4 regions of the Rahnella sp. ChDrAdgB13 genome follow, and region 1 is predicted to be linked to each of the others. Evidence: predicted binding sites of a transcription regulator. Region 1 holds the regulator's gene; each other region holds the start of a gene.
What was found. The regulator Fur, encoded in region 1, represses iron uptake genes when iron is present. The targets are predictions, from matches to a motif close to ATAATAATGAGAACNACTATCAA.

Region 2: the regulator Fur is predicted to act here: its motif matches at 5,612-5,634, upstream of gpmA (2,3-diphosphoglycerate-dependent phosphoglycerate mutase).
Region 3: the regulator Fur is predicted to act here: its motif matches at 2,428-2,450, upstream of J8X26_RS22475 (TonB-dependent siderophore receptor).
Region 4: the regulator Fur is predicted to act here: its motif matches at 2,521-2,543, upstream of fes (enterochelin esterase).

Annotation. Positions count from the first base shown of each region.
Region 1 is NZ_JAEMGT010000081.1:9,338-17,235, forward strand. It holds gene glnS (glutamine--tRNA ligase) at 1-1,220, shown strand, start outside; gene J8X26_RS19490 (OprD family outer membrane porin) at 1,690-3,102, shown strand; gene chiQ (ChiQ/YbfN family lipoprotein) at 3,116-3,457, shown strand; gene fur (ferric iron uptake transcriptional regulator) at 3,598-4,053, opposite strand; gene fldA (flavodoxin FldA) at 4,370-4,897, opposite strand; gene J8X26_RS19510 (methyl-accepting chemotaxis protein) at 5,309-6,973, shown strand; gene ybfE (LexA regulated protein) at 7,040-7,321, opposite strand; gene ybfF (esterase) at 7,577-7,898, opposite strand, start outside.
Region 2 is NZ_JAEMGT010000079.1:4,006-11,903, reverse strand. It holds gene J8X26_RS18905 (LysR substrate-binding domain-containing protein) at 1-447, shown strand, start outside; gene galE (UDP-glucose 4-epimerase GalE) at 691-1,707, shown strand; gene galT (galactose-1-phosphate uridylyltransferase) at 1,727-2,779, shown strand; gene galK (galactokinase) at 2,776-3,924, shown strand; gene galM (galactose-1-epimerase) at 3,918-4,964, shown strand; gene J8X26_RS18880 (PsiF family protein) at 5,127-5,459, shown strand; gene gpmA (2,3-diphosphoglycerate-dependent phosphoglycerate mutase) at 5,665-6,417, shown strand; gene J8X26_RS18870 (hypothetical protein) at 6,506-6,724, opposite strand; gene aroG (3-deoxy-7-phosphoheptulonate synthase AroG) at 6,820-7,872, opposite strand.
Region 3 is NZ_JAEMGT010000104.1:56,283-64,180, reverse strand. It holds gene J8X26_RS22485 (chromate transporter) at 1-119, shown strand, start outside; gene J8X26_RS22480 (glycoside hydrolase family 3 protein) at 252-2,213, shown strand; gene J8X26_RS22475 (TonB-dependent siderophore receptor) at 2,612-4,729, shown strand; gene J8X26_RS22470 (TetR/AcrR family transcriptional regulator) at 4,883-5,473, opposite strand; gene J8X26_RS22465 (HlyD family secretion protein) at 5,512-6,636, opposite strand; gene J8X26_RS22460 (DHA2 family efflux MFS transporter permease subunit) at 6,718-7,898, shown strand, end outside.
Region 4 is NZ_JAEMGT010000034.1:39,526-47,423, forward strand. It holds gene fepG (iron-enterobactin ABC transporter permease) at 1-305, shown strand, start outside; gene J8X26_RS11900 (ATP-binding cassette domain-containing protein) at 302-1,105, shown strand; gene fes (enterochelin esterase) at 1,094-2,425, opposite strand; gene J8X26_RS11910 (TonB-dependent siderophore receptor) at 2,659-4,929, shown strand; gene gdhA (NADP-specific glutamate dehydrogenase) at 5,000-6,343, opposite strand; gene J8X26_RS11920 (methylated-DNA--[protein]-cysteine S-methyltransferase) at 6,458-6,943, opposite strand; gene J8X26_RS11925 (phosphatase PAP2 family protein) at 7,119-7,817, opposite strand; gene J8X26_RS11930 (DUF2000 domain-containing protein) at 7,886-7,898, opposite strand, start outside.

The DNA of each region.
Region 1 (7,898 bases):
TAGAAGAAAACATCGCGCTGTTCGAAAAAATGCGCAACGGTGAATTCGCTGAAGGCGCGGCGTGTCTGCGTGCAAAAATCGATATGGCTTCGCCATTCTTCGTGATGCGCGATCCGGTTATCTACCGTATTAAGTTTGCGGAACACCATCAGACTGGCAAAAAATGGTGCATCTACCCGATGTATGATTTCACCCACTGCATTTCCGATGCGCTGGAAGGGATCACCCATTCGTTGTGTACGCTGGAATTCCAGGACAACCGTCGTCTGTATGACTGGGTTCTCGATAACATCACCATCCCTTGCCACCCGCGTCAGTACGAGTTCTCCCGTCTGAATCTCGAATATTCCATCATGTCCAAGCGTAAGCTGAACCTGCTGGTGACGGATAAGATCGTCGAAGGCTGGGATGACCCGCGTATGCCGACCGTTTCCGGTCTGCGTCGCCGTGGTTACACTGCTGCGTCTATCCGTGAATTCTGTCGTCGTATCGGCGTGACCAAGCAAGATAACAATGTCGAAATGATGGCGCTGGAATCTTGTATCCGTGACGATCTGAACGAAAATGCGCCGCGCGCCATGGCTGTGATCAATCCGGTTAAAGTGATCATTGAGAACTTTACCGGTGAAGATGTGCAAATGGTGAAAATGCCTAATCATCCGAGCAAACCGGAGATGGGGACGCGCGAAGTGCCGTTCACCCGTGAGATTTATATCGATCAGGCTGATTTCCGCGAAGAAGCGAACAAGCAATACAAACGTCTGGTGCTGGGCAAAGAAGTTCGTCTGCGCAATGCGTATGTCATCAAAGCGGAACGCATTGAAAAAGATGCCGAAGGCAATGTGACGACGATCTTCTGTTCTTACGATATCGAAACGCTGAGCAAAGATCCGGCCGATGGCCGCAAGGTGAAAGGCGTGATCCACTGGGTTTCTGCGTCTGAAGGCAAACCGGCGGAATTCCGTCTGTATGACCGTCTGTTCAGCGTCGCGAATCCTGGCCAGGCAGAAGATTTCCTGACCACGATCAACCCGGAATCCCTGGTGATCGCGCACGGTTTCGTTGAGCCTTCTCTGGTGGCTGCACAGGCTGAAATCAGCCTGCAGTTTGAACGTGAAGGTTACTTCTGTGCTGACAGCCACTATTCCAGCGCTGAAAATCTGGTCTTCAACCGTACCGTTGGCCTGCGTGATACCTGGGAATCAAAACCCGTCGCGTAAGTCACCGATGAACGATTGTTAAACGCAGCTCCGGCTGCGTTTTTTTACGTCAGAAATTCACGGAATTTTCTTTTTCAGCGCGAATTAATGCATTTTTCATGTTTGCTTTTTAGGACTTTCCTTTCCGAATATCAGAGTGCTGAAACGTTTAAGTCAATACGATTTTTACTTAATTATCTGTTTTAGTTATCGATTGTCAGAGTCCACTGATTTAAACCTTCGCATTCCTCGTTTGTTACACTTTTTCATCTTTATGTGCACTTTGTCATACTTCAGCCATCAGGGTTTAATTACCCATTGATAATTCGCGTCGCGAAAAATACTCTTAATCCTGCTTTATACGGTTACGCCTCTGGCGACCGCTTTTAATACCCGTTTGGGTTTTGCACGTTTTTTTTAGTCAAAATGAGGAATTTCTATGCACAAGCACCTTAACAGGGGCAGGGGATCGGCTTACCTGAAACCTGTGATGTACACGCTGGCTGGCACTTTGTTGGGCGGCGGAATGATGTTCCCTGAAGAGGCCAGAGCGGCTGGCTTTATTGATGATTCGACGCTGACCGGCGGTGTGTATTACTGGCAGCGCGAACGCGACCGCAAAGATTTGAACAAAACCAAAGAAGAAACCCGCCCTGACGGCACAAAAGTCACGGTGAATAACCCCGATTACGATAAATACGCCACCAACCTTTCGCACGCGACCGCCAACCTGAACCTTGATTTCTCTTCCGGCTATGCCTGGGACATGTTCGGTATCGACGTCGCCGCATTTACCGCGATCGAATTAGCCGAAGCCAGCGACAGCGGCCACCCGAACGAAATCGCGTTCTCCTCCAAAAACCATGCGTATGACGAAGACTATTCCGGCGATAAAGGCGGCGTCAGCCTCTACAAAGCGGCCGGTAAATTCAAATACGGCGGATTCTGGGGCCATGCTGGTTACATTCAGCCCACCGGACAAACGCTGATCGCCCCGCACTGGAGCTTTATGCCGGGTACCTATCGCGGTGCTGAAGCCGGGTATAAACATGATTTTGGCGATCCGGGCGAACTGAGTTTCTCCTACATGTGGGCGGATGAATACAAATCGCCGTGGCATCTGGAGATGGATGATTTCCGCCAGAACGACAAGAAAACCGGTGTTTCCTATATCCACTCGCTGGGTGCGAAATACGACTTCAAAAATGATCTCGTACTGGAAGCGGCATTCGGTCAGGCAGAAAGTTACGTCGACCAGTACTTCGCCAAAGCGTCGTACAAAATTGATCTGATGGGCAATCCGCTCACCACCAGCTACCAGTTCTACGGTGCGGAAGATCGTATCAGCAACCAGAACGATCCGAACAGCCTGTATGACGGTCTGGCCTGGTTGCAGGCACTGACTTTCGGTTACACCACCGGCCAGTTCAACTGGCGTCTGGAAGGGACGATGGTCAAAGCTGAGGGGAATCAGGGTTATTTTTTACAACGCATGACCCCGACGTATTCTTCTTCTAACGGACGTCTTGATGTGTGGTGGGACAACCGTTCTGACTTCAACGCTAACGGCGAAAAAGCGGTGTACGCAGGTGTACTTTACGATCTGGCGAAATGGGATCTGCCGGGCTTCGCAGTGGGCGGTTCTTATGTTTACGCGTGGGATGCCAAACCGAGTACCAATCCCATCTATGATCAGAGCCAGCGCCTGAAAGAAAGTGCCTGGAGCCTTGATGCGCTGTACACCATTCAGGAAGGGCGCGCGAAAGGTACGCTGTTCAAACTGCATTACACCCAGTACGACAACCACTCGGATATCCCGAGCTGGGGCGGCGGGTACGGCAACATTTTCCAGGATGAAAAAGACGTGAAATTCATCGTTATCGCTCCATTCACTATTTTCTGAGGCCGCTATGTCGATGAAAAAATTACTGATGATTGTGGTTTCCTCCGTTGTGCTGGCAGGTTGTGCGCCAACCGCGGATCAGGCTCAGATTTCTCAAACGCGTGAGGCATACAGCGCGTGTATTAATTCGGCAGAAGGCAATCCGGACAAACTGGCCTCCTGTCAGGTATTGCTGAACAAGCTCAAACAGGAAAAAGCCCACCAGAAATTTGCGGAACAGGAAACGGTTCGCGTGGTGGATTATCAGCGCTGTCTGACGGCGCGTAAGACCGGTGACGGACAGGCGTATGCGGCGGATTGCGGCAAGATCTGGCAGGAAATCAAAGCCAATAACGCACCTAATCCGGTTAACTAAAAGCAGGGATCTGAAACAAGCATCATCATAGAACGCAAAACCCCGGCTTGCCGGGGTTTTGCGTTTTAACTCTCATCCTGGAACACAGACATAAAAAAACCGCCTTTCAGCGGTTAATTTATTCGGACTGACCGTGCAGATTACTGCGCAGGTTTGTCATTGTGCAAAGATTCATCTTCGCGGCAATCGCCCGCTTCACAGTGTCCGTACAGATACAGACTGTGGTTGGTCAGTTTAATACCGTGTTTCTTCGCAATCTCACGCTGACGGCCTTCAATGTATTCGTCGCGGAATTCAATAACGCGGCCGCAATCAAGGCAGATCAGGTGATCATGATGATGTTGCTGAGTCAGTTCGAAAACAGACTTGCCGCCTTCGAAGTTATGACGGGTGACGATACCGGCATCATCAAACTGGTTAAGAACACGGTAAACCGTGGCCAGACCAATTTCTTCGCCCATATCAATCAGTTGCTTATAAAGATCTTCCGCACTAACGTGATGACCTTCCGGCGCTTGCAGCACTTCCAGGATTTTGAGGCGCGGAAGCGTGACTTTTAAGCCGGCTTTCTTCAGTGCGGTGTTGTTGTCAGTCATGCGGATTCAGTCCTGTTACTATGTGCTAATCAAGTTGAGGCATGCAGCCTGTGGCATCGGCGGCACAAAAATTTGTCGTTTAAGGATTCTTCGTTTAAGGGAAGTGTGCCGATTCTCAAAAACGTAGCCTGTTAATAAAGATCACAAAATGCCTGTCACATTCAATAATGCAACGACTTGATCGATAGAAAAAACAGATGAACTCAGTGTACCTTGATACCACCGAAAGTTACAATTTTGTAGCGGTTAAATTGTTAATTTCAGTAATAGTTTGGCCCTTCAATTGTAGAATAAATCCTCAGGGCCAACAGGGTTTTTAGCCAATAATTTCTGAAAGGCTCAGTTCTTCTGTGATCTGTTTGACCCATGCATCAACACGTTCGTTGGTCAGTTCCGGCTGACGATCTTCGTCAATTGCCAGCCCGATGAAGTGCTTATCATCAGCCAGACCTTTTGAAGCTTCGAAGTGATAGCCTTCAGTTGGCCAGTGACCTACGATCACCGCGCCGCGAGGCTCGATGATGTCACGCACGGTACCGAGCGCATCACAGAAGTATTCGGCATAGTCTTCCTGGTCGCCGCAGCCAAACAGCGCAACCAGCTTACCTTCGAAATCTATCTCTTCCAGCGTCGGGAAAAAGTCGTCCCAGTCACACTGCGCTTCACCGTAATACCAGGTTGGAATACCGATCAGCAAAATATCGAATTTTTCCAGATCCTCTTTGCTGCTCTTCGCAATGTCATGCACCTCTGCAACATCTTTACCCAATTGCTTCTGGATCATTTTCGCGATGTTTTCGGTGTTACCTGTATCGGATCCAAAGAAGATACCTACTACGGCCATAAGATTACCTAACCTCTTGTTCTTAATGAAGTGCTCTGCATTGCAGGCAATAATAACGCAGATGATAGCAAACTCGCGCGGCGGAGAATATGTTTCAGCTCGCCTTCTTAACTGGTGAATAAGTTTATCGGGCAATCTTTTTAAGTGTTATCGCCTTCGTGTGCTTTTAATAACCTCAAACTTATTGAGGGCAAAAGCAAAATTAAGAAATAATTCCCGCCACTCCTTAAGTTTGCCCGTTGAACGCCGATAGATGATGCGAGAGGAATCTCAACATAATAAAGAAATCGATGCCCGGAGAGGTGTTCAAAACATGTCCGGGGGCAAACGCCTGCTGGCTACCTGTCTTGATTCTCCGCATCCCCGTCAATCCTCAGACCAGAAACAGTCCTGTTTCGAGAGAGGCATATCGTGCAGTTTTTAAAAAATATTACCATCAGGGCCGCATTATTAACGATTCTGGGCATTTTTTGCGTCATGTGGGCGAGTGTGTCTATTTACACCGTCACCTCCCTGAATACGCTGACTCAGAACACCCAAAACAGTACCGAACTGGTCAACAATATGGCACTGATCAATAAAGGAAATGATCAGTACTTTCGTACCGTGACACGCTTAAGTCGTGCCGTGGGGCAGCTCCAGGCGGATCCGTCAAAAGGGCAGGAAATTTTTGATACGGCAAAACAGTCACTCGATGGTCTGTCACAGGCGCTGGCGAGTTTCAAAACGGCTCCGCATCCGGGATTAGATGAAGCGTCAGTTCAGGAACTGGTCTCCAGTTGGGAAAGTCTGGTCGCGCAAGGCGTTACGCCGTTATATTCAGCGGCCATCGGCAAAAATTTCGATGCCTATAATCAGCTGGCGAACGATACCGTTCCAGCGCTGAGCCGCAATTTTGGTGCCTCAATGACGAAAGTCAGCGGGCAGATTGCGGTCGATTTCGAGGCGGCGCAGACCAAATCAAACCATCTGACTTATTACAGCAAAGTTATTCTGCTGACGGCTTTTTCTCTCGGCCTGCTTATTTTGCTGCTGACCGACCGTTATCTGGTGATGGCACTGGTGAAACCGCTGGATAAAATCCGCGATCACTTCGCCGTAATTGCCAGCGGCGACCTGACGCATTATCTGGAAGAGTTCGGCAAAAACTGCGCGGGTAAACTGATCCCGTTGCTCAACGTTATGCAGTCCAGTCTGGAAAATACCGTTCAGACCATCCGCAACTGTACCAACCACATCTATCAGGGCGCGTCCGAAATCTCTGCCGGGAATAATGATTTGTCTTCCCGAACCGAAGAACAGGCGTCTGCACTGGAAGAAACGGCAGCCAGTATGGAAGAACTGACGGCAACGGTAAAACACAACGCAGACAATGCCCATCACGCGAGCCAGCTGGTGATGGAAGCGTCTTCTACCGCGCAAAAAGGCGGTAACATTGTGGCTGACGTCGTCAGCACCATGAAAGATATCTCCGGCAGCTCGAAGAAAATTGCAGAGATCACCTCGGTTATTAACAGCATTGCCTTCCAGACCAACATTCTGGCGCTGAATGCCGCGGTAGAAGCCGCGCGGGCAGGCGAACAAGGGCGTGGATTTGCGGTGGTTGCCAGTGAAGTCCGAAATCTGGCCCAGCGCAGTGCGCAGGCGGCGAAAGAAATCGAATCACTGATCAGTGAATCCGTATCCCGCGTCGACAGCGGTTCAAAACTGGTGGAAAACGCCGGTCAGACAATGAACGAAGTGGTGCGTTCAATCACCCATGTCACGGATATTATGGCGGAAATCGCTTCGGCGTCTGATGAGCAAAGCAAAGGCATCAGCCAGGTTGCGGTAGCAGTCACACAAATGGACAGCGTAACGCAGCAAAACGCCGCACTGGTGGAACAGGCTTCACACGCGGCGGTTTCGCTGGAAGAGCAGGCTGCATTGCTAAACAACGCCGTCGCGACGTTCAAACTCAAAGACAGCATCACTAATGTCGGAAAACGACCCGCCAGCGTGGTTTCTCAGCCGTTGTTACGGCCTGCAACCGGTGTAATGACATCGAAAAGCAGTGCAAACTGGGAAACGTTCTGAGATGAGAGTTAAGGCGTAAAAGGAAAGAAAACAGGCGGATAACCGGGAGGTTATCCGCTTTTTTTATCAGCCTTCCTGACCGTTAAGATGCGACAGCAACATCTCTTCAATCAGTTCGCTACGACTGATATTGCGTTCTTCTGCCAGCTTATTGAGGGTATCAACAGCATCGGCGTTCATTTTCAGCTCTACGCGACGCAGACCGCTCGCTTTATCGCGGCGTAACTGGTTGCGCTTGTTGATCCTGAGCTGTTCATCACGGGAAAGCGGATTAGTTTTTGGACGCCCCGGACGGCGGTCATCTGCGAACAGATCAATCGTCGTGCGATCCAGTTGTTCTTTTGCCATAGGTAGCGGTACAACCAGGGAAGTTTTTACATCGGAAAACGGCAAGCCGATTCCTGACGAGCGTTTCACACATTTCGGGCTAAGAAACCCTGACCCAATTTACCCCCCGTAACTCACTTCGAGTAAAACGGGGCGGCAAAATTATAGCGCGCAATCATACACTGGCGCGCCTGGGGTTCACAACGCCTGATTGCCCTGATTTCACGTTAACTTTCGAAGTTGTGCAGACTTTTTGCACAATTTATCCCCAGGATGTTAAACCGACGGCGAATCGATGAAACGATGCACAGCGCGCAGGACGGCGTCGGGTTTTTCTGCGTGCACCCAATGACCGGCTCCGGCGACTACATAGGCTTTTGCCTGCGGGAACTGGCGGCCAATATCTTCGCGATACGCATCCTGCACATAAGGCGAATCCCCGCCACGGATGAACAGCGCCGGACGATCCCACGCCGGAACCTCTTCCCAGCCGACAATTTTGGCATACTCGTTCAGCAGAACCGGCACATTGAAGCGCCATTCTCCCTGCTGGAAGGATTTCAGCAGAAACTGAATCACCCCGTCTTCCTTTATATAC
Region 2 (7,898 bases), on a different contig from region 1:
GAGTCGCTGGATTCCACACTGCTGTATCACGACACATTTATACTGGTCTCCAGCCCGGCGCTGGCGCTGAAAACCCCGGCAGACCTGAAGGACGTAACGCTGTTTCATGTGGAAAATCGTCACATTCCCCGCCCTTCACCCGACTGGGAAAACTGGCGTGCGCATTTCGGCCCGAAAGACCTCAACATCGACAACGGGTTGCGTTTTACCGACGAAACTCACGCCATTCAGGCGGCCATTGCCGGCCAGGGCGTGGCGATTGTCAGCAGTTTGCTGGCGCGGGATTTCATTGAAAAAGGCATCCTCACCGTTCCCTTCCCGCACCATCTCCCCGGTGCAAACTATTATCTGGTGACCACAAAAGAGAAAAGCGCACGCGACGATATCGGGATCCTGCGGAACTGGTTGCTGGATAAAATGTCGGCGTTCCCTCCGGCTGGAGTCTGAAAAATGAAGTAAAAGCCTGCCGCGGATAAATCACACCCCAGAATGTAAGCGATTACACTTAGCTATACTTCTGGCTTCCGGCACGCTCCCGCAGGCTTTCTGTACGGCGCACAGCACCTGTATAGCGGCATTGAAAGGTGATAAACTGTTTGTGTAAGCGATTCCATTTTATTGGGGATGGATCACCTTTTTCAGCCTTGCAGCGTGTTATCGTTGCATCATGATATTCATTGAGGAGCGATTATGTACGTCTTAGTCACAGGTGGTAGCGGTTACATTGGTAGCCATACATGCGTGCAACTGATTGATGCGGGCTATACCCCAATCATTCTGGATAATCTTCACAACAGTAAAGTCAGCGTTCTGGAGCGCATCAATACGCTCACCGGCAAAACGCCGCTGTTCTATGAAGGTGATATCCGCGACCGCGCACTCCTCGATAAGATCTTCAGCGAACACCACATTCATTCCGTGATTCATTTCGCGGGCTGGAAAGCCGTCGGGGAGTCCGTCGCCAAGCCGCTGGCCTATTACGATAACAACGTTTCCGGCACGCTGGTGCTGGTTGAAGCAATGCGCGCTGCGGGCGTTAAAAACCTGATATTCAGCTCGTCCGCGACGGTGTATGGCGATCAGCCGAAAACCCCGTATGTCGAAGATTTCCCGACCGGCAACCCTTCCAGCCCTTATGGCCGCAGCAAGCTGATGGTCGAACAAATTCTCGAAGACGTGCAACGTGCTGAACCGGAGTGGAGCATTACCCTGCTGCGCTATTTCAACCCGGTTGGCGCGCATCCGTCTGGCCTGATGGGTGAAGATCCGCAGGGCGTGCCCAATAACCTGATGCCGTTTATTGCCCAAGTGGCCGTGGGTCGCCGCGAATCTGTGGCGGTATTCGGCAACGATTATCCGACGCCTGACGGCACCGGCGTTCGCGATTACATCCATGTAGTCGATCTGGCCGACGGCCATATCGCCGCAATGAAAACCTTGCACAACAAAGCGGGCGTACACATTTACAACCTCGGCGCAGGCTTCGGCCAGAGCGTGCTGGAAGTGATTGAGGCCTTCAGCAAAGCCTGTGGCAAACCGGTGAACTACAAGTTTGCACCACGCCGCGAGGGCGACCTGCCAGCCTACTGGGCTGACCCGACTAAAGCCGAGAAAGAACTCAACTGGAAAGTGACACGCACGCTGGAAGACATGGCCAATGACACCTGGCTGTGGCAATCGAAAAACCCGCAGGGCTACCCGGATTAAGGCAGACCAAGGAAAGTTTATGACGACGTTTAACCCGATTGATCATCCACATCGCCGCTACAATCCGCTGACCGATCAGTGGATTTTAGTGAGCCCGCACCGGGCCAAACGCCCGTGGCAGGGCCAGCAGGAAGCCGTTTCGCAGGAGGTTCTGGCTTCGCACGATCCGGACTGTTTCCTCTGCCCGGGCAATACCCGCGTAACGGGCGATGTGAACCCGAAATACACCGGCACTTTCGTGTTCACCAACGATTACGCGGCGCTGATGCCGGACACGCCGTTTGCGCCGGAAAACGATGACCCGCTGATGCGGGTCCAGAGCGCACGCGGCACCAGCCGGGTTATCTGTTTCTCGCCGGATCACAGCAAAACGCTGCCGCAGCTTTCCGTAGAAGCCCTGACGGAAATCGTCAGAACCTGGCAGGAGCAAAGCGCGGATTTAGGGAAAACCTACCCGTGGGTGCAGGTTTTTGAGAATAAAGGCGCGGCGATGGGATGCTCTAACCCGCATCCGCATGGCCAGATTTGGGCGAACAGTTTCCTGCCTAATGAAGCCGAGCGTGAAGACCGTCTGCAACGCACTTATCTCGACGAGCAAGGTTCGCCGATGCTGGTGGATTACGTGCAGCGCGAGCTGGCAGACGGCAGCCGCACGGTGGTGGAAACCGAACACTGGCTGGCCGTGGTGCCTTACTGGGCGGCGTGGCCGTTCGAAACGCTGCTGCTGCCAAAAGTTCACGTTAAGCGCATCACCGGGCTGACCGATGCCCAGCGCAGTGATTTAGCGCTGGCGCTGAAAAAACTGACCAGCCGCTATGACAATCTGTTCCAGTGCTCTTTCCCGTATTCCATGGGCTGGCACGGCGCGCCGTTTACCGAAGGCGACAACGAACACTGGCAGCTGCATGCCCATTTCTACCCGCCGTTGCTGCGTTCAGCCACGGTTCGCAAATTCATGGTCGGCTACGAAATGCTGGCTGAAACCCAACGCGACCTGACAGCCGAACAAGCCGCAGAGCGTCTGCGGGCGGTGAGTGATGTTCATTATCGTGAGGCCGGAGAAAAACAATGAAACTGAAAACCAAAACCCTGGAAATCTTTGCCGACAAATTCGGCTACCCTGCCACGATCACCATCAAAGCGCCGGGTCGCGTTAACCTGATTGGCGAACATACCGATTACAACGACGGTTTCGTTTTGCCTTGCGCCATCGATTATGAAACGGTGATCGCCTGCGCACAGCGCAACGACCGTGTGATCCGCGTGATCGCCGCCGATTACGACAACGAGGAAGATACCTTCTCTCTCGACGAACCGATCCTGCACAGCGACGCGCATCCGTGGGCCAACTACGTGCGTGGCGTGGTGAAACATCTGATGCTGCGTAATAAAGATTTCTCCGGCGCAGACATGGTGATCAGCGGCAACGTGCCTCAGGGCGCAGGGCTGAGTTCTTCTGCATCGCTGGAAGTCGCCGTCGGCCAGGCGCTGAAATCTCTTTATGATTTGCCGCTGGACGGCGTGGCGCTGGCACTGAACGGTCAGGAAGCAGAGAACCAGTTCGTCGGTTGCAACTGCGGGATTATGGATCAGCTGATTTCTGCTCTCGGTAAAGAAAACCATTCCCTGCTGATCGACTGCCGCTCACTGGAAACCCGCGCCGTGTCTATGCCGGAAAACGCAGCCGTGGTGATCATCAACTCCAACGTGAAACGCGGTCTGGTTGACAGCGAATACAACGCCCGTCGCGAGCAGTGCGAAGTAGCCGCCCGCTTCTTCGGTGTGAAAGCCTTGCGCGACGTAGACCCTGCCCTGTTCTTCTCCATTCAGGATGAACTGGATCCGGTGGTTGCACGCCGTGCACGTCACGTGATCACTGAAAACGATCGTACTCTGGCAGCGGCTGACGCACTGGCCAGCGGCGACCTGAAACGCATGGGCGAACTGATGGCGGAATCTCACGCCTCCATGCGCGATGATTTTGAAATCACCGTTCCGCAAATTGACAAACTGGTGGAAATCGTCAAAGAAGTGATTGGCGATAAAGGCGGCGTGCGCATGACCGGCGGCGGCTTCGGCGGCTGCATCGTGGCACTCGTTCCGACAGAGATGGTAGACAAAGTCCGTCACGCCGTTGAGCAGCAATATCACGCCTACAGCGGCCTGAAAGAAACCTTCTACGTTTGCACCGCTTCCCAGGGGGCTGGCATATGTTAAAACCTGAAAACACACAGCTGGCACCCGATGGCCAGCCGTTTGAACAGGTGACGCTACAGAATGCGGCGGGCGCAACCGCCACATTCATGGACTGGGGCGCGACCTGGTTATCCTTTACGCTGCCGCTGGCTGACGGCTCGACCCGCGAACTGCTCCTCGGCTGCCAGACACCGCACGACTATATGAATCAGAGCGCCTATCTTGGCGCGACCGTCGGGCGCTACGCCAACCGCATCGCCCGCTCGCAGTTCGAGATTGAAGGCAAACCACATCTGGTCGTCGCCAATCAGGGCGTACATCAGCTGCACGGCGGCCCGGAAGGTTTTCATGCGCGTCGCTGGAAAATTCTTGAGCAAAACGCGCAGAAGCTGACGTTCGGGCTGTTTTCAGCCGACGGCGATCAGGGTTATCCGGGCAATATGACGGCCAAAGTGCATTATCAGCTGACCGATGATAACCGTCTGGAAATCCGCTATGAAGCGACGGTGGATAAGCTGTGCCCGGTCAATCTGACTAATCACGCTTATTTCAATCTCGACGGTGAAGGCACCGATGCGCGACAGCACAAGCTGCAACTGTTTGCTGACCGCTTCCTGCCGGTCGACAGCGACGGTATTCCGTGCGCCGATCCGACGCCGGTTGAACATACCGGTATGGATTTCAACGCCGCAAAAACGCTGGCGAAAGATTTCCTCAAGGATCGCGATCAGCAACGGGTGAAAGGTTATGACCATGCGTATCTGCTCAACCGCTCGTGCAATACCGGCAGCAATCCGGCTGCGCATTTGTGGTCAGCCGATGGCAAAGTCAAAATGACGATGTTCACGTCGGCACCGGCAGTGCAGCTGTACAGCGGCAACTTCCTCGGTGGCACGCCAAACCGCAGCGGCGGCGAATATGCCAGCTACAGCGGCGTTGCGCTGGAAAGTGAATTCCTGCCGGACAGCCCGAACCACGCGACCTGGCCGCAGCCAAGCTGCTGGATTAAACCGGGTCAGACGTACAAATCCGCCACCACTTATCAGTTCTTCGCGCTGTAATCTTCCCGGGGCAGGCTCATCCCAACCTGCCCTTCACGCTTTCCCTTCTGCAAATTTGTGACTGATGACGCATCTGCGTCAGCACTTTTTCAGCTAAAGCCGCCTCCCGCATCTACGCTTAGAGAGTGTCCTGCGAAAAGGACGTTCAAAAAGGAGTTCGTTATGCGTTTACCCGTTGTGTTATCCCTGCTGGCGACCTTGTGTGCGGCGGGTTCTGCTCTGGCCGCGGATCCCGTAAAAGTGCCTTCCCCCGCTCAGACTGAGCAGCGCCAGAAAATGACCGACTGTAATCAGCAGGCCACCACACAATCGCTTAAGGGCGATGAGCGCAAAAAATTCATGAGCAACTGCCTGAAAGCCGAGGCCAAAACAGACGATAAAATGAATCCTCAGCAGAAAAAGATGAAAACCTGTAATGCTGATGCTGCGAAACAAGAACTTAAAGGCAACGCCCGCAAAACCTTCATGAGTACCTGCCTGAAAAAAGCCAGCTAATCCGCTGTCCTTTTGCACAAAACGCGCTGTCCGGGTGACCGTCTGCGCGTTTTGTTTTACATCGCCACAGCAAATTCGTTATGTTTAAGACAAACGGGCGTCACGCATAGGTTTCCTGAATACATTCAGATTGCCGATCGTGATGCCCAGACCCTATAATGATAACTGTTATCATTGAAAATTCAGTTAACTGAGGAGTTTAGCTATGGCTGTAACCAAGCTGGTGCTGGTAAGACACGGTGAAAGTGAGTGGAACAAAGAAAACCGTTTTACCGGTTGGCATGATGTTGAACTGTCCGACAAGGGCCGTACTGAAGCAAAAGCTGCGGGTCAGCTGCTGAAAGACGAAGGCTTCCAATTTGACTTCGCTTACACCTCTGTGCTGAAACGTGCCATCCATACTCTGTGGAGCGTTTTGGACGAACTGAACCAGCCATGGCTGCCGGTTGAGAAATCCTGGAAACTGAACGAACGTCATTACGGCGCGTTGCAGGGTCTGGACAAAGCTGAAACAGCACAGAAGTACGGCGACGAGCAAGTTAAACAATGGCGTCGTGGTTTTGCTGTGACTCCACCAGAACTGGATCGTGCTGATGAGCGCTTCCCTGGCCATGACCCGCGTTATGCCAAACTCAAACCTGAAGAGCTGCCAACCACAGAAAGCCTGGCGCTGACCATCGACCGCGTTATTCCTTACTGGACTGATGTCATCAAACCTCGCATCGAAAGCGGCGAGCGTGTGATTATTGCTGCGCACGGTAACTCCCTGCGTGCGCTGGTTAAATATCTGGATAACCTGAGCGAAGACGAAATCCTGGAACTGAACATCCCTACCGGCGTTCCACTGGTTTACGAATTCGACGAAAACTTCAAACCAATCAAACGTTATTATCTGGGCAATGCCGATGAAATCGCAGCGAAAGCCGCGGCCGTGGCAAACCAGGGTAAAGCGAAGTAATTAGCGGTTTCTGAGCTCATCAGAAATGCAAAAAAGGCATGCGAAAGCATGCCTTTTTTTATGGGTCTGACCCGGCGCAAAACCAACATTACTCGATACGCCAGACGTCAGGATGCAATTCCGTCGCTGACTCGTGAAAAATATCGCCCAGCCAGCCGGGGATTTCCGCTTCAGTCATATCGTCAGGAATGATGATGTCGTAGAGGCGCGAGAATTTTCTCTCGGTCATCTCGGCACGAAAGACCTGCCAGCCCTCCGGCGTCTTTTTAACCCCCAGATACCGGCCAAAAACGTTATAAATCAGCATAGATATTCTCTTTTGGCATCACACGATGACAGCGTTCTTACAGCCACAAAAAAGCCCCGCCTTAACGGGGCTCAGCTCAGAATTGCTGTGACTGATTAACCGCGACGCGCTTTGACTGCGTTCGCAAGGCTACGCAGCAACACTTCGGTATCTTCCCAGCCAATGCACGCATCGGTCACGCTCTGGCCGTAAACCAGTGGCTCGCCGCTGTCGAGACTCTGATTGCCTTCGACCAGATGGCTTTCAACCATCACGCCCATAATCGCCTGTTCGCCACCGGCAACCTGACCGCAAACATCTTCACAGACTTCCATCTGTTTTTTGAATTGTTTGCTGCTGTTGGCGTGGCTGAAGTCGATCATGATGCGAGCCGGCAGGCCGCCTTTTTTCAGGCCGTCTTTCACTTCCAGCACGTCCTGCGCGCTGTAGTTTGGCTTTTTGCCGCCGCGCAGAATGATGTGGCAGTCGTTATTTCCGCTGGTGTTGACGATTGCGGAGTGGCCCCATTTGGTCACAGACAGGAAACAGTGCGGCGCACCGGCTGCGTTAATCGCGTCGATCGCCACTTTGATGGTGCCGTCGGTGCCGTTTTTGAAACCTACGGGGCAGGATAAACCGGAGGAAAGCTCACGGTGAACCTGAGATTCTGTAGTACGTGCGCCAATCGCGCCCCAGCTCATCAAATCAGCCAGATATTGTGGCGTGATCATGTCCAGGAATTCACCCGCCGCAGGCAGACCGGTGTCGTTAATATCCAGTAACAATTTGCGGGCAATGCGCAAACCATCATTTATCTGGTAGCTGTTGTTCATGTGCGGGTCGTTGATCAGCCCTTTCCAGCCAACAGTCGTACGCGGTTTTTCGAAGTAAACGCGCATGACCACTTCCAGTTCACCCTGCAATTCTTCGCGCATTTTCAGCAGACGTGCTGCGTACTCTTTAGCGGCTTTAGGATCGTTAATTGAGCAAGGGCCGATGACTACCAGAAGACGATCGTCGTTTCCTTTCAGTATCTTATGAATCGCATTGCGCGCATGAGACACCGTCTTTGCCGCTTTGTCAGTGGCGGGAAACTTTTCCAGCAACGCTACAGGTGGCAAAAGTTCCTTAATTTCTTTGATACGTAAATCGTCGTTTTGATAATTCATAACTGTTCCATTGGGTGTTCATAAGA
Region 3 (7,898 bases), on a different contig from region 1:
CCACCACAATGACCCTCGCCGGTGTGATTGCGCTGTGTACCCTGATGGCGCTTAACAAACGCATTCACCCGCTGTGGGTGCTGGCGGTGGGCGCGGTATTGGGGATGGTGCTGGGCTGAATTATTTTACGGGGCGCAATGCCCCTATCCCCTGAGGATTTTTATTTGCGAACCCGGTCGCAATATCCAGCCCGCAAATAGGTTATTGATCGATGATTGAGTATCTATATATATCAATCATTAAGGATGATAATGAAGATCAAACCTCTGAGCCTGGCTGTTTCTGCCCTGCTACTTTCCTCCCCGCCCGTTTTCGCCAGTGAGACTCAGCCTGAACTCAGCCAGCGTGAAACCACGTTACTGACCGTTGACGGCCTGAAATTCAAAGACCTCAGTCACACCGGCAAACTTGAACCCTATGAGGACTGGCGGCTGACGCCTGAAGAACGCGCAGCGGATCTGGTAAAACGCATGACGCTTGAAGAAAAAGCCGGTGTGATGATGCACGGTTCCGCGCCAACGGCTGACAGCCCGATCGGCGCCGGTACCCATTATGATATCGCAGCGGCGGAAAAAATGATTTCCGGGGCGAAGGTCAACAGCCTGATCACCCGCCTTTCCGCTGAAGACCCGGCGCTGATGGCCGAAGAAAATAATAAATTGCAGCAGATTGCTGAAAAAACGCGGCTCGGTATTCCGGTGACTATCAGCAGTGACCCGCGTAACTCGTTTGAATATCTGACCGGCGCGAGCACGGCTTCCGGCAAATTTACCCAATGGCCGGAAACGCTCGGGCTGGCAGCCATTAATAATGAAAAACTCACCCGCCGTTACGCCGATATTGTGCGTCAGGAATACCTGGCAGTCGGTATTCGCGAAGCGCTTTCGCCGCAGGCGGATCTGGCAACCGAACCCCGCTGGGCGCGCATCAGCGGAACTTTTGGCGAAGACCCGGCGCGCGTGCATAACATGGTGCGCGGTTACATTGAAGGGATGCAAAACGGCGGCGATGGTCTCAATTCCGGCAGCGTCATTTCGGTGGTCAAACACTGGGTCGGTTACGGCGCAGCGGAAAACGGCTACGACAGCCACAATGTCTACGGCAAGAACGCCGTCTTCCCCGGCAATAATCTCAAAGAACATATCTACCCGTTCACCGGCGCGTTTGAAGCCAACGTCGCCAGCGTCATGCCCACCTATTCCATCCTGAAAAATGCCATGTTTGAAGGCAAACCGCTGGAACAGGTCGGTGCCGGATTCAGCCATCAGTTACTGACCGATATTCTGCGCGGGCAATACGGCTTTAAAGGCGTGATCCTCAGCGACTGGCTGATCACCAATGATTGCAGCGATGAATGCCTCAACGGTGCGCCGGAAGGAAAAGAACCGGTGCCGGGCGGCATGTCGTGGGGCGTGGAAAACCTGACGCCGCAAGAACGTTTTGTTAAAGCGGTGAAAGCCGGTGTCGATCAGTTCGGTGGCGTGACCGATTCGCAACTGTTGGTGAACGCGGTTAATGAGAAACAGCTGACAGAGCAACGTCTGGACGAATCCGTCACCCGCATTCTGGTACAGAAATTCCAGACCGGCCTGTTTGAAAATCCGTATGTGGACGCACAGAAAGCGGTGCAAACCGTGGGCCGCGAGAGCTGGCAGAAAGAAGCCGATGCGGCGCAACGTCACTCCCTGGTTTTGCTGCAAAATACCGGTGACCTGTTGCCGCTGAAAAAAGGTAAGAAAGTCTGGCTGTATGGCATTGACCCGAAAGCCGCACAGGCCGCAGGTTTCATCGTGGTGGATGCGCCCGAAAAGGCGGATATCGCGTTGATCCGCGCCCATGCGCCTTATGAGCAAACGCATAAACAGTGGTTCTTCGGCAAACGTCACCACGAAGGTTCGCTGGCCTTTACGGATGACAACGCCGATTATCAGGCCATCGTGAAAGCCAGCAAAGCAGTGCCGACCGTGGTGACGGTGTATCTCGACCGCCCGGCCATTCTCACTAACGTGAATGACAAAGCGAAAGCGGTTATCGGTAACTTCGGCGTCAGCGACGCGGTGCTGTTCAGCCGCCTCACCAGCGGCGAGGCTTACACCGGCAAGCTGCCGTTCGAGCTGCCTTCATCGATGGAAGCCGTTTTGAAACAGAAGTCGGATATGCCGCACGACAGCGAATCACCGTTGTTTGAGATTGGCTTTGGTCTCGCCCGGTAAACTGTCTTTCAACTTCCTGCCGTCCCGGCATCTGCCGGGACGGTGCTTTTGAAAACTGGCCCTGTTCCCTCCGTTTCTCCCGCACATTTGTAACAGACATCAGCCCGCAAAACTTTCCCTCTGCTCGTTAAACAAACAAAAAGGCCATTCATTTCATGCGGATAAAATGTCGCCACTTCACACTTTTTGCAGAAAGTTCACTTGAACTTGTAAAATAATAATGATAACAATTATCATTAAGTTTAACATTCGTCTCGTTTTAGTTAATCCCTGTCATTTTCTGTACAGGCGCTTTAGTACGGAACGTTGTTGGCTTTTGGGTTTACACACACGCATCAATACACTCGCATCAATTAATTACCCGATTATTTATCGGGTTATTTATAGGGACTATGAATATGTTGTTGGCTTTCCCCCTCAAACGCTCGGTGCTTCTGTGCGCTATGGCGCTGTCCGTTCCGGCAGCTTCTCTTGCAGCCGAAGATACCGTCGTTGTCAAAGCCGCGCCTGCTGATACCGCAGATGCTCCGACGCAGGGTTACAGTGCGAAAACCAGTAAAAGCGCGACCAAAACGGATCAGCCGTTAATCACTACCGGTCAGGCGGTTTCTGTGGTCACGCGTCAGCAAATGACTGACCAGAACGCCACGACCGTCAATGCGGCCCTGAACTATACGCCGGGCGTTTTCACCAACTTTGCCGGTGGTGCAACGCGTTATGACACCATCTCCCTGCGCGGTTTCCACGGCGGTGACGTCAACAACACCTTCCTTGATGGCCTGCGTATTCTGAGCGACGGCGCGACCTACAACTCCATTCAGGTTGATCCGTGGTTCCTTGAGCGTATTGATGTGGTCAAAGGCCCGTCTTCTGCGCTTTACGGCCAGAGCATCCCCGGCGGTGTGGTGATGGAAACCACCAAACGTCCGCAATTTGCTGAAGAAGGTCACTTCCAGCTTTCCGGCGGGACACAAAACACCAAAGGCGGCGCGTTCGATTACACCAATGCGCTCAGCGATACGCTGGCATTCCGTCTGACCGGTATGACCCGCAGCAGCGACACGCAGTACGATCATCAGCGCGAAGAACGTTATGCGATCTCCCCGCAACTGCTGTGGACGCCGGATGAAAACACTTCCCTGTTGCTGCGCGCGTATCTGCAAAAAGATCCGTCCGGCGGTTATCACGCCGCCGTTCCGGCCGACGGCAGCCTGTATGGCCAGAAACTGAGCCGTGGCTTCTTTGACGGCGAAAGCACCTACAACCAGTTCAAACGCTGGGAACAAATTTACAGCTACGAATTCCAGCACACGTTTAACGATGTCTGGTCATTCCGACAGAACACCAACTACACCCATTCCAATACCGAACTGGATCAGGTATATCAGGCAGGCTGGAACGCGGATCGCACGCTGATGAACCGTTACTATTCCGGTGAGAAATCGTCCCTCGATACGTTTGCTATCGATAACCAGCTGGAAGCTGATTTCGCCACCGGCGAAGTCGCGCACAAAGTGGTGCTGGGCTTTGACTATTCTCACTTCATTAACGACGTGAAATCTGACGGCGCTTACGCCGAAACGCTTAACCCGTACACCGGCGTTGGCGGTGATGCACTGGATTATTACAGCCACTCACGCGGCAAAAACCGTTACGAGCAGATGGGCACTTATCTGCAAGATGAGATGAGCTGGAACAAGTGGTATCTGACCCTGTCAGGCCGTTACGACACGCTGAAAACCTCCAGCCGCAGCTACGAAAGCATCTACGGCGTACAGAGCAACAGCGAACGTAAAGACGAACACTTCAGCAGCCGCGCTTCCCTGTTGTATGCCTTCGACAGCGGGATTTCTCCGTACGTCAGCTACAGCCAGGCAATGACACCTTCCGCCCTGCCGGGCGCAGATGGCACGCTGCTGAAACCGATGCAGAGTGAGCAATACGAAGCGGGGATCAAATACCAGCCGGTGGGTACGTCCGATATGTACACCGCGGCGCTGTATGACCTGACGCAAAAAGACGTGGGTAACCGCGTGGTTGTGGGCAGCTACTACGAGCCGGCGGGTAAAATCCGTTCACAGGGTCTGGAACTGGAAGCCAAGAAACAGGTCACCGAGCGTTTCAACGTGATGGCGGGTTATACCTACAATAAAGTCCGTATCCGCGACGCGGCGGAAAACAACGGCAACACGCCGTACGTGACGCCAAAACAGATGGCTTCCATCTGGGGTCAGTACAACACGCCAATCGGTGTGGATCTGGGCGCTGGCGTTCGTTACATCGGCACACAATGGGCGGATAACGAAAACACCCGTCACATGCCTTCCGCCACGCTGGTTGATGCGTCACTGCGTATGAATCTGGTGCAGTTCAATCCGCAGCTGAAAGGCGCGTATGTGCAGCTGAACGCCAACAATCTGTTCGACAAGAAATACGTCGCGGCCTGTTACGGCACCAGCTATTGCTACTGGGGTCAGGAACGTACCGTGGTCGCCACTGTCGGTTATGATTTCTGATAGCTTTTTCAGCTCCTCCCCCTGCGAAGGGGGAGACTGGGAGGGGGTTTTAAGGGCTAACACCTTGTTTAAGAAAACCTTAACTTTTTGATTTAGAAATTAATACCCCACCCCAACCTTCCCCTTCGCAGGGGAGGGAGCGATTCTGAGAGTTTATTCTTCCGGCAAATTTAGCCGCGCCATCAGCGCTTTCTTCGCACTTTCCAGCAACGCATCCGACGCCTCGCGATCGGGTTCGCATCGCGCCAGCGATAAACTGCCCATCAGCTCCGAACTGACTGACACCGCCGTCGTCTGCGGATCTTCCACGCCCATTTCAGTCAGCTGGCGGATAATCATGCCGCGGATTCTTTCAATCCCGCGCGCAAATTCAGCCTGACAAGGTGCCGACATGCGGGGCGTTTCTGACGCCAGCGCGGAAACCGGACAACCCTGCGCGCGGTTGTCGCGATGCCACGGGGAAAGGTAGAAATCGATATAGCCCGCCAGTTGTTGCTGCGCGGTCAGTCCCTGATTATTTTTCTCCCAGCGCAGCATCACCTGATTAAACATCTGCTGAATGGCGGCTTCGATCAGGGCGTCTTTCGAGGCAAAGTGCGCATAAAACCCGCCATGTGTCAGCCCGGCTTTGCTCATCACGCCTGCCACGCTGACCTGCAACGGCCCTTTGGCGCGGATGGCTTTCGCAGCTTCCTTCACAATCCGCTCGCGGATTTTAGGCTTATGTTCACTTTCGTAGCGCATAGTAAGACCCTGATAATCGAATAAATTGCTGCCTCAGTTTACCTGACCGGTTCCGTTAACGAAACGCGCGCATCGACAGACAGACCCGGCCTCAGTGCGCTGGCTTCCGGCTGACCGGGATCCAGACGAATACGCACCGGCACGCGCTGGACAATTTTGGTGAAATTGCCGGTGCCGGGCTCAAACGGCAGCAGGGCAAACGTTGATCCGGAACCGGGCGCAAGGCTGTCCACTTCCCCGCGGAACGTCACGCCGGGCAACGCATCCACCTGCACATCGGCTTTCTGGCCGGGCTGCATTCTTCCGGTCTGTGTCTCTTTAAAATTGGCGGTGACGTAAATCCCTTCATCGGGCACCAGCGCCATCAGCCGCTGGCCGGGTGTCACATAATCCCCGACCTGCACCTGACGGTTTCCGACCACGCCATCCACCGCCGCAAAAATTGTCGTATGGTTGAGATCCTGCTGCGCCAGATCTTCTGCCGCCTGCGCTTTCACCACCGCCGCATTTGCCAGCGCCAGCGCCGCTTCAATTTCAGCGCGCTGCGCGTGCGTCACCGCCGCCTGATTTTGCGCGACATTCAGCATGGCAGCCGCGTGTGCCGAGGTCTGTTCCGCCGTCACCGCCACGGTTTTATAGCGATCCGCATCATTACGGGACGTCGCGCCACTGACCGCCAGCGACTGATACCTTTGCTGCTCGGCCTCGGCGTGCTGTTGTTCGGCTTTCGAGGAGCGGATGGCGGTTCGCGCCGCATCGATTTGCGTCAGCGCCAGCTGTTCCTGCGCCTGCTGGCTGAGCAGCGCCGCCTGCTGCTGCGCGACCTGCGCACGGGCATCATCCAGATCGCCCCGCGCGGCGGCCAGACGCGCCGTAAATTCTTCGCTGTCGATAAGCACCAGTTTATCGCCGGCATGAACCTGCTGGTTATGCCGCACCAGCACTTGCGACACAAAACCTTTCACTTTTGGCGCAACGGTGGTCGCGTCGGCCGTCAGATACGCATCGTCGGTGGATTCTGAAGAAGGTGCCGCCAGCAGCCAGGCCGCCCCGCCGAGCGCCACAGCCAGAGCAACCGCACTGACCACCCAGATACGTTTTGATCGCTTATTCACTTTTGACTGCGGGGTGACAACCTCACCACTCACTGTTGCTTCGCTCATTTTTTCTCGCACCTCATTGCATGATGGATATCATATTAATATGATGATAATCATATAAACAAGCCCCGGGATCTCACAAAAATGTCAGCCACCCTGAATCACCCCGCCGCGATCTCGCCAGCGGATTACCCGACATCACGCAAGTTTCTGATTTTCAGCATAATGGCGTTCGGCATGTTTCTGGCGTTGATCGACATTCAGATCGTCGCCGCTTCGCTTAATGATGTCCAGGCCGGGCTTTCCGCCGGGCCGGACGAAATCAGCTGGGTGCAAACCTCATACCTGATCGCCGAACTGGTGATGATCCCGTTCTCGGCATTTCTGGCGCAGGCGCTTTCGACCCGCTGGCTGTTCAGCGCGTCCGCCGCCCTGTTTACGCTCAGCAGCATCGGCTGCGGATTGTCTTGGAATATTGAGTCGATGATCTTCTTCCGCGCGTTGCAGGGCTTTACCGGCGGCGCGATGGTGCCGACGGTTTTCGCAACCGGCTTCGCCATGTTTCAGGGCAAACAGCAGGCGATCATTCCGGCGATCCTCGGGATGGTCAGCGTGCTGGCACCGACGCTTGGGCCGACCGTGGGCGGCGTGGTGACACAGGTTCTCGACTGGCGCTGGATCTTCTTCATCAACATATTACCCGGCGTGCTGGTGGCGACCGGCGCGGTGATGTTCATCCACGTCGATAAAGCCGATTTTTCGATGCTCAAACGTATCGATTGGGTGCATTTATTTTCGATGGCCGTCGCTCTCGGCTGCCTGGAGTACGTGCTCGAAGAAGGCCCGCGTAAAAACTGGTTCAGCGATCCGCAGATCCAAATTTCAGCCTGGTTTTCGCTGGTGGCCTTTGTTCTGTTTCTCGAACGTTCCTTCTATTCCAAAAACCCGATTGTACGCCTGACGCCCTTTCGCGATCCGACCTTTACCTTCGCCTGTTTATTCAATCTGGTCGTGGGTTTTGGTTTGTACGCCTCGACCTACCTGACACCGGTTTTCCTCGGCCGTATCCGTGATTTCAACAGCCTGGAAATTGGCACGACGGTCTTTGTCGTTGGCGTCGGGCAGTTTTTCAGTACCCTGATCGCCGCGAGATTAATCAACCGCGTCGATCGCCGGATATTAATCACTGTGGGATTATCCGGTTTCGCGCTGAGCTTATGGCTGACGACCGCCGTCACACCTTACTGGGGCGCGGAACAGTTTTTCTGGCCGCAGGTCGTGCGCGGATTATTCATTATGTTGTGCATCGTGCCGAGCGTGAATAT
Region 4 (7,898 bases), on a different contig from region 1:
CGGTGGAACGTTCACGCCTGCTGCTGATGCTGGCGGGTGTGGCATTAACCGCCGCCGCGACGGCGCTGGCCGGACCCATTTCCTTTATCGCGCTGGTGGCACCACAGATTTCCCGACGCCTGTGCGCCAGCCAGCAGCACGCGTTATTTTTTGCCGCGCTGACCGGCGCACTGCTGCTGCTCGCCGCAGACGTCGCGGCGCAACGTCTCTTCCTCCCTTATCAACTGCCCGTCGGCGTGCTCACCGTCAGTCTCGGCGGTATTTATCTGATTGGTTTGCTCATCCGGGAGTCCCGCCGCTCATGAAGACTGAATATTTTTCACCGCTGTATGCGCAGAACCTGACGCTCGGTTACGACAAAAAAGTCATTGCGCGGGATTTATCGGTGTCGATCCCGGAAGGAAAACTAACGGTGATTATCGGGCCTAACGCCTGCGGAAAATCGACGTTATTACGTACGCTGAGCCGCCTGATGCAGCCGCAGTCCGGCACGGTTTTTCTCGACGGAAAACTGATTGGCGATTACGGCACGAAAGACGTGGCAAAAAGGCTGGGCTTATTACCGCAAAGTTCGACCGCGCCGGGTGATATCACGGTGGCCGATCTGGTCGGTCGCGGGCGCTATCCGCACCAGAATCTGTTCAGCCGCTGGAATGCGCTGGACACGCAGGCAGTCGATGACGCGATGCGGGCAACCGGAGTTTATGAACTGGCGGAAAGCACAGTAAATTCACTGTCCGGCGGGCAGCGGCAGCGGGTGTGGATTGCCATGGTGCTGGCGCAGCAAACGCCGCTATTGCTTTTGGACGAGCCGACGACCTGGCTGGATATCGCTCATCAGATTGATTTGATGGAATTGATGTGTCGCCTGAATCAGGAAAATGGCCGGACGCTGGTCGTCGTGCTGCACGATCTGAATCAGGCCTGCCGCTACGCCGGGCATCTTATCGCCATGCGCGACGGAAAAATCCTCGCAGAAGGCGCGCCTGCCGATATCGTGACGCCGGAACTGATTGAGCAGGTTTTCGGATTGCGTTGCTCAATCATCGACTGCCCGGTGTCACATACGCCGTTAATTATTCCGCTCGGCAATTTAGCCGTTTGACGGAGGATCTCCGGCGGCCCACCGCGTCTCATCCCACAGACTGCACAGGCCGTCGAGCAAACCGCCGCGCCACCACAGCGCGTCGTGCCCGCCTTCCAGCACCCGGTAACGCACCTGATTGGGGGTCGGTTTGAGCAGCGCCTCCATCTGATTATTCACGTCATAAATCAGCTTTTCGTTTCTGCCGGCTTCCATAAAGATTTTCAAATGGCTGCGTTCCCCCAGCCCTTTTTCAACCTGCGACAGGATGCTTTCCGCTTCTTGCTGATCATCACGGGCTTGCTGACGATGGCGGCGCGGCCACCAGAAAGACCCCGACTGACTCAGCACGCACCCGAAACGTTCAGGCCAGTGCAAACCGGCATACAGCGACGAAAGGCCACCAAAACTCTGCCCCGCGACCACCGTTTTTTGCGCGTTATCGCTGTGCGCGGCCCGTTTTTTCACCTGCGGCAATAACTCGTCCTGCACCGCCAGCCAGAACTCCGGATTGCAGGTCAGCTCGCGGCTGCGGGTTTGAATATCAATAACATCGATCAGCACATACACCGCGTCGGGCAGCGCCCCTTCGCGCGTGAGCTGCGTCAGTGGCTGCCAGACGGGCATCTGTTTCGCCCAAAACTGGCCGTCGAGCAGGATCGCCAGCGGGCGCAAGGCAGGCTCCTGGCTTTCGCCGGTGGTAAACACCCAGACGTTTCGCATATTCCCCAGACGCGCACTTTTCCAGCGGAATGTTTGTAACGCCGCCGGAGCTTGCGGCGCTTTCGGGCCATCAAGATCAAACTTTTCCCAGGCGGGCTGTGGCAACGCTTCCGGCATATGCAGGCCGGACAACGCATGGGATTTTGCACCGGGCCACGGGCGATGCGGATTCAGCGGATCGTGCGTCGCGTGGCGGAAGAGGTTTTTCCACCATTCACGCGCGGCAAGCATGCTCTGATAATCATCGTTATTTTGCGGAAATTCAGCGCCGGATTCGGTACGTGGGATCAGGCTGTAGCTTCCGCGCCAGTCCGCACGCAATTCGGTCTGCCAGTGCCAGACATCCGTTCCGGCCAGCCGCTGCAAACTCTGCGGCGGCGACGACTGATGGTGATCGGTGATGCCGTTGATGTTGATCCAGACACGCTGGGTCTCCGACGTCGTTTCGTTGCCCTGCGGATCCCGCCAGAAGAACGTCACACGATAAAAACCTTCGCGCGAAGGTTCCGTCCACGGCGTTCCCCGCGCAGCAATTTCATTCCACCACGCGGCACTTCCAGCCAGAGGTTCCAACAACATGGCCTGAGCCGCAGGTTTTTGCGGATGCTGATATTTCATCATTTTTTACGCTTTACAGCCTTCTGGCAGACAAGAAAAAACATTCCCGGTATGGCGCTTTACACTTTCCCTACAAATTAGGAATGGGAATCTAATTGATAATTGTTTTTATTTGCAATAGTGTGTTACCGCCCGTAACGCGGGTCAACAAAAACTACACACACAACAGGCCATCCTCCTGTTCAATCTCGCTATTTTTCAGGAAAGGATGGAATTTCAGGGCAGAATCCGACATGAAAAGCAGGCTACCACACTATTCGCTGGCAACCTTAATCGGGCTGGGATCAGCGCTTACTTTCCCCGTCAGCGCAGCAGAAACCTCCGCAACAACCGCAACAGAAACCGGGACTACGGCCGCTGAAACGCCGAAAAAAACCGAAGACACGCTGGTCGTCACCGCTGCACAGCAAAATCTTCAGGCTCCGGGTGTTTCCACCATTACGTCTGATGAAATCCAAAAACGCCCACCGGCACGCGACATCAACGAACTGATCCGCACCATGCCCGGCGTAAACCTGACCGGTAACTCCACCAGCGGACAGCGCGGGAACAACCGCCAGATTGATATCCGCGGCATGGGCCCGGAAAACACCCTGATCCTGATCGACGGTTTACCGGTGAACAGCCGTAACTCCGTGCGTCAGGGCTGGCGCGGCGAGCGTGATACCCGCGGCGATACCAGCTGGGTTCCGCCAGATATGATTGATCGCATCGAAGTGATCCGCGGCCCGGCGGCCGCGCGTTATGGCAACGGTGCGGCGGGCGGCGTGGTGAATATCATCACCAAAAAAGACACCAGCGAATGGCACGGCTCATGGAATACCTACATGAACGCGCCACAGCATAAAGAAGAAGGTTCAACGAAACGCACCGATTTCAGCCTGTCCGGCCCGCTCAGCGACCAGTTCAGTTTCCGTCTGTTTGGCGGCTACAGCAAAACACAGGCTGATTCGCAGTATATCAACGACGGCCATCAGTCCGAACGCACCGGCACCTATGCCGACACCGTTCCGGCCGGTCGCGAAGGCGTCATCAATAAAAATATCGACGCCATGCTGCACTGGGATTTCGCCCGCATGCAGTCACTTGAGTTTGAGGTGTCCAACAGCCGTCAGGGCAACCTGTACGCCGGTGACACGCAAAACACCAATACCAGTGCGCTGGTTAAAAGTATGTACGGCAAAGAGACCAACCGTATTTACCGCCAGTCCTACGCCCTGACGTACAAAGGCGCATGGGACAACGGCGTTTCCACCACCAACTATGTGCAGTACGAAAAAACCCGTAACTCACGCATGGATGAAGGTCTGGCGGGCGGCACGGAGGGGATCTTCTCTGACGACAGCTTCAACACCATCGCGCTGGGCGACATTCTTGCGCACAGCGAAGTCAGCATTCCGTTTGATTTAGGCGTGCCGCAAACCGCCACGTTGGGCACTGAATGGAACCAGCAAAAGATGAAAGACCCGTCTTCCAACGTTCAGTCTATGCTCGGCGGAGCCATTGACGGTATCGACAGCACCGGTCGCAGCCCGTATTCGCAGGCGGAAATCTTCTCGCTGTTTGCGGAAGATAACATCGAACTGACCGACAGCACGATGCTGGTTCCGGGCCTTCGTTTCGATCATCATTCTATTGTCGGCAATAACTGGAGTCCTTCCCTGAACCTGTCTCAGGAACTGGGCGATGACTTCACGCTGAAAATGGGGATCGCGCGTGCCTACAAAGCGCCAAGCCTGTATCAGACCAACCCGAACTACGTGCTTTACAGTAAAGGCCAGGGTTGTGCCGCCAGCGGCGGTGGCTGTTATCTGGTAGGGAATAAAGATCTCGATGCAGAAACCAGCATCAACAAAGAGATCGGTCTTGAGTTCCACCGCAACGGCTATCAGGCAGGCGTGACGTACTTCCGTAACGATTACCGCAACAAAATCGAGGCGGGTTATCTGCCAACCGGCACATCAACGACGGGCACCACCGACGTTTATAAATGGCAAAACGTTCCTAAAGCCGTCGTTCAGGGTCTGGAAGGGACGTTGAATATTCCGGTCACCAGTACCATTTCCTGGAATAACAACGGGACTTACATGATTGAAAGTAAAAACAAAGAGACCGGCGATTATCTGTCGATCATCCCTGAATTTACGATCAACTCCACGCTGAGCTGGCAGGCAACGGAAGATTTCTCCGTGCAGTCCACCCTGACCTGGTATGGCCGTCAGAAGCCGAAAAAATACAACTACAAAGGTGAAGCCGTAACCGGAAGTGAGAAGAATGAAGTCAGCCCGTATTCAGTGGTCGGCCTGAGCGGCACCTACGTTGCGACTAAAAATGTCAGCATAACCGCCGGTATTGATAACGTGTTCGACAAGCGTCAGTTCCGCGCGGGTAATGCCCAGACCGTGGGTAACGCCACCACTAACGCCTATATGTACGGCGCGGGTGCAGCAACCTACAACGAACCGGGCCGGACTTTCTACATGAGCCTGAACACGCACTTCTAAGCTCAGCCTCTGACCTGTAAAAAAGCCACCTGCAAAGGTGGCTATATTGTTTCTGCAACGGACTTTCAGGTTACAGCACGCCCTGCGCCTGCATGGCATCCGCGACTTTCACGAAACCGGCGATATTGGCGCCGCGCACATACTGCGTCTGCTTGCCTTCACCGCCATACTCCACGCATGAATGATGAATATCGAGCATGATGTGACGTAAGCGTGCGTCCACTTCTTCAGCTTTCCAGCTCAGACGCGCGGCGTTTTGTGCCATCTCCAGCCCGGACGTCGCCACGCCACCAGCATTGGCCGCTTTACCCGGCGCGAACAACACGCCCGCTTCAACGAACAGGTCAGTGGCTTCAATGGTCGTCGGCATATTTGCGCCTTCCGCCACGGCTTTTACGCCGTTGCCGATCAGCACCCGGGCCGCTTCCACGCCCAGCTCATTTTGGGTAGCGCACGGCAGCGCGATGTCTACCGGCACATTCCACGGCTGCTGGCCTTCCAGGTATTTCAGTCCCAGTTTTTTCGCATAGTCAGCGACACGTCCGTCACGGCTGGCTTTAATTTCCGCCAGCAGCGCCAGTTTTTCCGGCGTGAAACCGGCTTCATCGACCACGATGCCGTTTGAATCTGACGCCGTAATCACGCGCGCGCCCAGCGACATGGCTTTTTCAATTGCATATTGCGCCACGTTACCCGAGCCGGACACCGCCACGCGCATGCCTTCAAAATCCAGACCGTGACGTTTAAGCATGGATTCGGTGAAATAAATCAGGCCATAACCGGTGGCTTCCGGGCGGATCAGACTGCCGCCAAACGACAGGCCTTTACCGGTGAACACGCTCGCAGTGTTGTTGGAGAGTTTTTTCATCATCCCCGCCATATAACCGACTTCACGCCCACCGACGCCGATATCGCCCGCCGGTACGTCAGTGTCCGGGCCCAGATGGCGATAAAGTTCCAGCATCAGCGCCTGACAGAAGCGCATGATTTCGCCTTCGCTTTTACCTTTCGGATTGAAATCACTGCCGCCTTTCCCGCCGCCCATTGGCAGCGTGGTCAGCGCATTTTTAAACGTCTGTTCAAAACCGAGGAATTTCAGAATTGATAAATTGACCGACGGGTGGAAACGCATGCCACCTTTATACGGGCCGATGGCCGAGCTGAACTGCACGCGCCAGCCGCGATTTACCTGTACCTGATTTTTGTCATCAACCCACGCAATGCGGAACTGAATCACGCGCTCCGGTTCCACCAGACGTTCTAATAAAGAAGAACGCCGGTATTGAGGATTTTGTTCGAGGAACGGCCAGAGCGTGGTCATGACTTCACGAACGGCCTGAGAAAACTCGACCTGATGCGGGTCGCGTTGCTGAACTGAGGATAAGAACTGTTCGAGGGAATGAATTTGATCCATGAGGGTAAAACTCCGTTTCGTAAGTGATGTTGTCTTTGTTATTTGCTGCTTATTTTTTGACTATGCATCGACTGACAAGCGGACATCAAGTGATTTATTTACCCGATAAAAACCCTAGGATTTACGGCCTTCCAGCTTAAGTAATAATGCTTTGTTATCCAGACCACCCGCAAAACCGGTGAGTTTTCCGGACGCACCAATCACGCGATGGCACGGCGCGACAATGGAAATCGGGTTGCGGCCATTGGCGGCACCCACAGCACGAACGGCTTTCGGGCGGCCAATACGTCGGGCGATATCGCTGTAGCTACGCGTTTCACCAAAGGGAATTTCCAGCAGCGCCGCCCAGACTTCTTTCTGAAACTCGGTGCCGGTGAAATCAAGATCCAGCTCAAAGCGCGTGCGTTTACCGGCAAAATATTCATTCAGCTGTTGTTCGGTTTTCAGCAAAATGGGAAACGTCGGGTCTTCCATCATTTCGCCCAGTTTCACCCGGCCATCGATTTCGCATTCCCACAAGATAGCTGTCAGCTTGTCGCCTTTTGCCGCCAGTGTGAGTAATCCGACCGGTGATTCTACCCGCTTAAATCTGTATTCCATTTGTGCTTTCCTCAGCCTGTTATACGCTGTCCACTTTACCGGAAAGCCGCGAAACAGACCAAGAGGCAAAACAGGGATTTGCGGGATGTCTTCCAGAGAATCTTCGAAAAATGAAAGCGTTACATTGTTGAATGTAACGCTTCAGGGGTAGGGATATTGCCGGAGAGAAATGCGGTTATTTCAGGCCCATTTGTTCGCGCAGCTCGGCTTTTGCGGCGTCAAATTCAGCTTTGAATTCAGGCTCTTCAGAAATTCTCTGCGCAATCAGCGCGGCACCGGTACGGCTCATCACGGTATCAGAACGGTAGTGGAAACCTGCCACCAGGCGATTTTCGGCATAACCGGCGGCGCGGGTGAACAGCGCATTACGTTTTTCCGGCACCATTTCGCCCAGCACGGTCGCCATCAGGTAACCAATAGTGGAGTGCCCGGACGGCCATGAACCGGATTTGGATTTTTTAAGCAGCGGATGAATCTGCTCATCCAGCATATACGGGCGCGGGCGGTTAAACGCTTTCTTGGCGTGATCGTCCACCACGTCTTCCGTCGCGACGACGCGGTCAAACAGCGCGGCGGTTTTCGGCAGTTTTTCGGCTGTAAAATCAGGGCCCATCACATCGGCATAACGCCAGACGTTTTCTTCTGCATCGGCAATCGCCGCTTTTTCCTGTTCCGGCGTACGGGTCGCCTGAATTTCCAGTAATTCTTTCAGCTCGGCTTTGGTCTGAGCGGAATCATCAGCCGGTGGCGCAGGCAAATACTTCGTCAGATCAAGCTGTTCAGAAGTGATGAACGGCTTTGCTTCGTCAGCAGCCTGAACAACAAACGTCGAACCCAGAGTGAAAAGCAGTAAAGCGACAAGTGACTTACGCACGGTGAAACTCCTGATATTTTTTGAATATCAGGAGAATAGAGAAGGAATATGACGGTTAAATGACAAATTCAGCCCAGCAGG